Corallococcus caeni: one gene and its partner. The protein of the gene in region 1 interacts with the protein of each later gene in a pairwise test. Links are inferred from orthologs where the notes say so. Each region holds a gene or a part of one and is shown in the gene's direction. Other genes may lie near its edges.

Region 1 (3,396 bases):
CGCCATCAGCCGCTTCCTGGACCGCACCCTGCCGGGCACGTCGCTGACGCCCGCGGACCCCAAGGCCTACGCGCTGATGGAGCAGTTCATGGGCGTGGAGCAGTCCTACTTCTCCGGCCCGGCCATGAAGATCGTCATGGAGCGCTTCCGGGGCACCAACAACGAGCAGAACATCGCCCTGGGCCGCGAGGGCGTGAAGCGTCCGCTGGAGGTCATCGACGCGGCGCTGGCGAACCGGCCGTTCCTCGCGGGCAATGACTTCACGCTCGCGGAGGTCGTCTGGGCGCCGTACATGGAGTACCTCTTCATGATGGGCGAGAAGGACCTCGTCGCCCCGCACAAGAACGTGATGGCCTGGTGGGACCGCGTGTCCAACCGCCCGTCCGTGAAGAAGGCCTTCGGCAAGTAGCCGCCCGCACGCTTCCTTCCTTCCGCGCCGTTCACAGTCACCCGGGCCTCTTCCGCACCCTGGTTTTCCAGGGACGGGAGGGGCCCTTCGTGCTTCCGGGGCCCGGGGATGTCAGACGCTCGGGGCACAGTGGATCCCGGGTGCAGGACGGGCGGGGTGGGGCACTGGCGGCAAGAGGGCGGTCATGGAGCAAGAGCACTTCGCGCTGGGTGGTTTTCCGCAGGGACCGGCAGAGACCTCCTCTCGCGGTTCCATTCCCCTGCGGACGCGGCGTACGGAAGTGGGACGGGAACTGTCGCAGCGGGAGCACACCGCTACAGTGCGCCCCGTCGTGAGCGCCACCCCTGCCCAACTTGCGTCCGTCGCCGTGGGCCGTCCCGTGCGCGGGGAGTTCACCTACCTGGTGCCGGAGGCACTCGGGGACAAGCTCGCCCCGGGGCAGCGCGTGCTGGTGCCCTTCGGCCGGGGCATGGCGCTGGGCTTCTACCTGGGGCCCGCGAACGCGCCGGTGGAGGGCGGCGTGCGGCTCAAGCCCATCCAGCGCGTGCTGGAGGACTCGCCGTCCCTGCCCAAGGACCTCATCGCGCTCCTGCGCTTCACCGCCGAGCACTACCGCTATCCGCTGGGCGAGGTCATCCGCGGCGCGCTGCCGCCGGGCCTCTCCACCGCGGTGGATGAGAAGGAAGCGAAGCCGGACATCCAGTTCTTCGTGGAGGCGCTCGTCACGGAGGTGCCCCCTCAGCTGGCCCGCGCCCCGGCGCAGGCCGCCGTGCTCCAGTACCTCCTGGCGGTGGGGGGCCGCGCGCCGCTGGACGAGGTGACGCACGCCATCCCCGGCGCTCGCGAGACGCTGAAGAAGCTGGCGACGCGCAAGTTCGTGAAGTGGGTGGAGGTGACGCTCCAGGCCGGCGTGCGCGAGGGGCTGGTGCAGAACCGCCCGGACCGGCTCACCCCGGAGCAGGCCCTGGCGGTGAAGGAGCTCCAGGGCGCCGTCGACGCGGGCGGCTTCCAGCCGTACCTCCTGCACGGCGTCACCGGCAGCGGCAAGACGGAGGTGTACCTGCGCGCGGTGGAGCACACGCTCGCGCGCGGCCTGGGCAGCCTGGTGCTGGTGCCCGAAATCGCGCTGACGCCGCAGCTGGTGGGGCGCTTCCGCAGCCGCTTCGGCGGCGACGTGGCGGTGCTGCACTCGGGGCTGAAGGACCGCGAGCGGCTGTTCCACTGGCAGGCCCTGCGCAAGGGCACGGTGAAGATCGCCGTGGGCGTGCGCTCGGCGGTGTTCGCGCCGGTGGAGCACCTGGGGCTCATCGTCGTGGACGAGGAGCACGACCCGTCCTTCAAGCAGGACGAGAAGCTGCGCTACCAGGCGCGCGACCTGGCGGTGGTGCGCGGCAAGCAGGCCGGCGCGGTGGTGGTGCTGGGCTCGGCCACGCCGTCCCTGGAGACGCTCCAGAACACGCGCTCCGGCCGCTACAAGCTCGTCGAGCTGAAGAACCGCGTGGATGACCGGCCCATGCCCACCATCAACCTGGTGGACCTGCGCGTGGAGCGTCCGCGCGAGGGGCAGGTGACGGAAGAGGCGCCCATCCTGAGCCCGCAGATGCTCCAGGCCATGGAGGAGACGGTGGCCAAGGGGCAGCAGGTCATCCTGTTCCTCAACCGCCGCGGCCACAGCACCATCCTCTTGTGCGAGGTGTGCGGCCTGTCGCTCAAGTGCCACGACTGCGACGTGTGCATGACGCACCACCGCTCCCAGAACCGGGTGGTGTGCCATTACTGCGGCGTGGCGTTCCCGGTGCCGAACGCCTGCCGCGAGTGCACGGGCCCGTTGCTCAAGCTGGGCATCGGCACGGAGCGCGTGGAGGCGGAGGTCCTGGAGAAGATGCCGCACGCCCGCGTGGCGCGGTTGGACCGTGACTCCGCGACGAGCGCGGAGAAGCTGACGGAGCTGCTGGCCTCGTTCGCGCGGCGGGAGCTGGACGTGCTGGTGGGCACGCAGATGGTGGCCAAGGGGCACGACTTCCCGGGCGTGACGCTGGTGTGCGTGGTGATGGCGGACACGTCCCTGGCGATTCCCGATTTCCGAGCCGCCGAGCGGACCTTCCACCTGTTGACCCAGGTGGCGGGGCGCGCGGGGCGCGGCAAGGACCCGGGCCGGGTGCTGGTGCAGACCTACAACCCGGACGCGGAGCCGGTGAAGCGGGTGCTGGCGCACGACTTCGACGGGTTCTCCAAGCAGGAGCTGGAGTGGCGCAAGGCGCTGGCCTATCCGCCCTTCGCGCGCATGGCGGCCGTCCGGCTGGAGGGCGAGCACCCCGAGCAGACGGCGGGCGTGGCGCGCTTCCTGGGAAACCTGGTCGGGCGGCACATGCCGCCGGCCTCGGCGGGGGTGCGCCTTTTGGGGCCCGCCCTGGCGCCGATTGCCCGAATCCGGGGCAAGACGCGCTGGCAGCTGCTCCTGAAGGCGCCGACGCATTCTGCGCTCGCCCCATTGCTCGCCCGCCTGGAGGCGGCGTTGCCGGATGTGCCCAACGGGGTGAAGGTCGTCATCGACGTGGATCCCGGGGCCATGCTGTAGACTCCCCGGCTCCCCCATGGGCGCCTCGGTCCTCCTCGTACACGACGACATCGCCACCATCGCCGCCGTCCGGCGACTGCTGTCCCGCGAAGGGCACGAGGTCATCCTCGCCACCTCCGCCGCGGACGCGCTCATCGCCTTCGGGCATCACCTGCCGGAGCTCATCGTGCTCGCGCCGGGCGTGGAGAGCGGCCGAGGGCGCGTGGTGCTGGAGGAGCTGGTGCAGCACCCGGAGGGCCACAAGGCCCGGGTGCTGTTGCTGAGCGAGGCCATCGAGGGCTTCAGCGCGCCGGTGGCGCCGCTGCCCCTGGACGGCCCCAGCTTCGTGACGCTGGTGGACACGTTGATCCGCGCACCGGCGGAGGCGGACGGCTGGCGCGTGGTGGAGAACCGGACGCTCCAGGAGCCG
Region 2 (3,066 bases), on another replicon or contig:
AGCGCTTCCCGCTGGCCCCGGAGTACCTGTCCTCGCTGGGCATCGCCGGCAAGGACGGCACGCTCAAGTACCGCTTCGACGGCACGGACGCCGTGGGCCGGCTGCGCGCCAAGACGGGCACCCTGGAGGGCGTCTCCGCGCTCAGCGGCTACGTGCAGTCCGCGGGCGGGGAGAAGTTCTCCTTCTCCATCATGGTCAACGACTACGCGGGCCGCGCCGGTCCCGTCGTCGCGGGCATGGACGCGCTGGGCGCCGCTGTCGCCGCCACCGGCTCCACGCTGGGGCCGGGCAACGCGCTGGCCTCCCTCAATGAAGGCCAGAAGCCCCAGTCCGGCCTGCCGGACATCGCCAACCGCGTGAAGACCTACCTGGAGCTGGGCAAGCAGCGGGACCAACGCAACATCGGCTTCCTGCGCACCGCGTGGCGCAGCGAGCGCGACCCCGCCGTGCGCGCCGTGCTGGCGGAGAGCCTCTACCAGTCCAACCCGCACGACTACCTGGGCACGCGCACGCTCCTGGACAGCTACTCCGCCACGGATGACGTCTACGGCCGCCTGCGTCAGGTGGCCCACGCCCTGTCGGTGGGCGTGCCCGGCGTGAGCAGCATGGTGGAGCTGGCGTCCGGCGGGAACACGGAGGCCCTGGCCCGCGTGCTGGAGCTGTGCCGCGCGGCGGACGTCGCCCGTGATGCGCAGGCGCAGGAGGAGCTGGTGGACGGCCTGGGCGAAGTGGCCCGCACGGCCCCCGAGGAGCTGGTGGCCACCCTGCGCGCCGCGAGCCCCGCCGAGCGCGACGCGACCGTGCCGCTGCTGGCCCAGGGCCTGGTGAAGGCCGGTGACACCACGCACCCGTTCTGGAAGTCCCTGCGCAAGCTGGGCTCCGGCGGGACGGATGCGCAGCTCGTCGCCTTCGCCAAGGGGCTGGACTCCACCCTCACCACCAAGACGGCCGAGGCCCGGACCTCCCAGCGCGCCCAGCCCGTCCAGGTGGTCGCGCCCGCGTCCGCCACGCCCAACGTCGTCCCCGCCTCCGGCGTCCTCCGCCCGGGCGGGTAGTCCGCTTCACGCCGCACCGCCGCCCGGACGCCCCGCGTCCGGGCGGGGGGTTCCCCCCCATCATTCCCAAGTCCCTGGAATCCCTGGCGCCTCCCGCCCGGGGAGCAGGCAGGCGTGCGTCCCCACTGGCCCTGGCCGTTTTGTGGCCGGGGGAATGTCAGTGGTGGATGCTATGGGCTGAAGGACCTGTCGGGGCGTGTGGCCTCGCAGGGTGCACCTGACCCGTCGGTGGGTCAGGTATCGGGAGGAAACATGGCTGGAGGCGTGAACAAGGTCATTCTCATCGGCAATCTCGGGGCGGACCCCGAGGTGCGCTTCACCCCGGGCGGTCAGGCCGTGGCGAACTTCCGCATCGCGACGAGCGAGAGCTGGAACGACAAGAACGGCCAGAAGCAGGAGCGCACCGAGTGGCACCGCATCGTCGTCTGGGGAAAGCTCGCGGAGCTGTGCGGCGAGTACCTCAAGAAGGGGCGGCAGTGCTTCGTCGAAGGCCGTCTGCAGACGCGCGAGTGGATGGATAAGGAGAACAAGAAGAACTACACCACCGAGGTCGTCGCCACCTCCGTCACCTTCCTCGGCGGCCGTGACGCCGGTGAGGGCTACAGCGGCGGCGCGAGCAATGGCGGTGGGCGCCGGCAGCAGCAGGGCAACGGCGGCTACTCCCAGGGGCGTGACGACTACGGCCAGCCGCCTCCCATGGGCATGGACGACGGTGGCGGCATGGGCGGTGGCGGCCACGGCGGCGCGGCGGACGAAGACATCCCGTTCTGACGCCTGGGGCCTCTGCCCTTGAAAAGCGAACCGGCCGCTCCTGGATGTCAGGGGCGGCCGGTCGTGTTTTCAGGGGGCGCTTCGGTTGAAGCGCCCCGGCCTCGCGGCCTGCTTCAGCCGACGTCCAGGCCCGCCGGGCCGTACGCCGCGCCCGCCGTGTAGAGGGCGTAGATGGCGCCCCAGGACATGGCCAGCAGGAGGAGGAAGATGAGGATGGAGACGGGCTCGAAGCGGCGCATGGAGCGGTCGCTCGCGAGGATGCCCCAGCCCATGCCGAAGGTCTGCAGGCCGTTGGCCAGGTGGTACGCGGTGCCCAGCGTGCCCAGCAGGTAAACCATCAGCGTGGGGCCGTGGTAGTGCATCTCCCGCGCGATATCCATGAAGGGCTCCGCGTGGCCCTCCACCAGGCGCGGGTGCAGGAACGCCAGCCAGATGTGCGCGCCCAGGAACGCGAGCACGCCCAGGCCGGCCACGCGCTGCACGATGTACTTGAGGTTGCCGTAGTTGTTGTAGGCGAGGTTGTTGGGCTTCATGCTGAAGATGCGCACCAGCCCCCACGCCGTGTGGATGAGCAGCGGCAGCATGACGATGATGAACGTGAACGCCTGGGCGAACGGGTTCGCGTACTCCGTCACCGACTTTTCCCACGCCGTCGCGCCGTAGAAGGCGGACAGGTTGTCCCACAGATGGTTGATGACCCAGATGCTCAGGGGCACCACGGCGAGGAACGAACCCAGCCGCGACTTCAAGAGGGGCGTCCGGTCGGTGATGGCTTCGGCGGTGGCTTGGGTGCTCATCGAGTCTCCAGCGGGGCGCGCGGACGGGTGGGGTGAGGACCCCCGCGAGCCCAAGTCAGGGCCTGGGTGCTACGGCCAACAGGCGGTTTATAGCCGTTCCGTCACGCTGGCTGGATTTCTTCCGTATCCGTCCGTGCCAGCCGCAAGACACCGACTCATAAGCCCGGGCGATGCCAGCCCCCCGCCCTGACTGCTGGCCGCCAGGCGGGCGTCCCGTCCCCGTCCCTCTTCCGTTGGCGGGCGCGAACGGGTGGGGCACGCTAACCAGCCCTATGCCCGATGAGCTCGTCAGTGGATTGTTGAAGGCGTCGGACCTGCGCCTCGTCCTCGCCACCACCGGGGCCCTGTCCCGCCAGGCCCGCGCCGCGCACCAGAGCATGCCGGCCTCCGCCGCCCTCCTGTCCCAGGGCCTCACCGCCGCCGCCCTCATGGGCGCGCTCCGC

Evidence for each region.
Region 2: the proteins of priA (region 1) and AABA78_RS21610 interact in binary tests that used the Escherichia coli proteins (3 or more experiments, as listed by UniProt). The link is inferred for Corallococcus caeni from one-to-one orthologs.

The regions. Positions count from the first base shown.
Region 1 is NZ_BTTW01000006.1:60,637-64,032, forward strand. What follows is about bases 203-3,290. They hold priA (replication restart helicase PriA), read left to right. Parts: upstream 203-593; coding sequence 594-2,987; downstream 2,988-3,290. Other genes in these bases: AABA78_RS24545 (glutathione S-transferase family protein), read left to right, coding at 203-409; AABA78_RS24555 (response regulator receiver protein), read left to right, coding at 3,004-3,290. Also shown: more of AABA78_RS24545, read left to right, coding at 1-202; more of AABA78_RS24555, read left to right, coding at 3,291-3,396.
Region 2 is NZ_BTTW01000005.1:54,293-57,358, reverse strand. Bases 309-3,066 are described here. They hold AABA78_RS21610 (single-stranded DNA-binding protein), read left to right. Parts: upstream 309-1,307; coding sequence 1,308-1,826; downstream 1,827-3,066. Other genes in these bases: AABA78_RS21600 (Hsp33 family molecular chaperone HslO), read left to right, coding at 2,896-3,066; AABA78_RS21605 (succinate dehydrogenase/fumarate reductase transmembrane subunit), read right to left, coding at 1,940-2,623; dacB (D-alanyl-D-alanine carboxypeptidase/D-alanyl-D-alanine endopeptidase), read left to right, coding at 309-1,055. In the rest of the region: more of dacB, read left to right, coding at 1-308. UniProt on the Escherichia coli protein: Plays an important role in DNA replication, recombination and repair. Binds to ssDNA and to an array of partner proteins to recruit them to their sites of action during DNA metabolism. Acts as a sliding platform that migrates on DNA via reptation.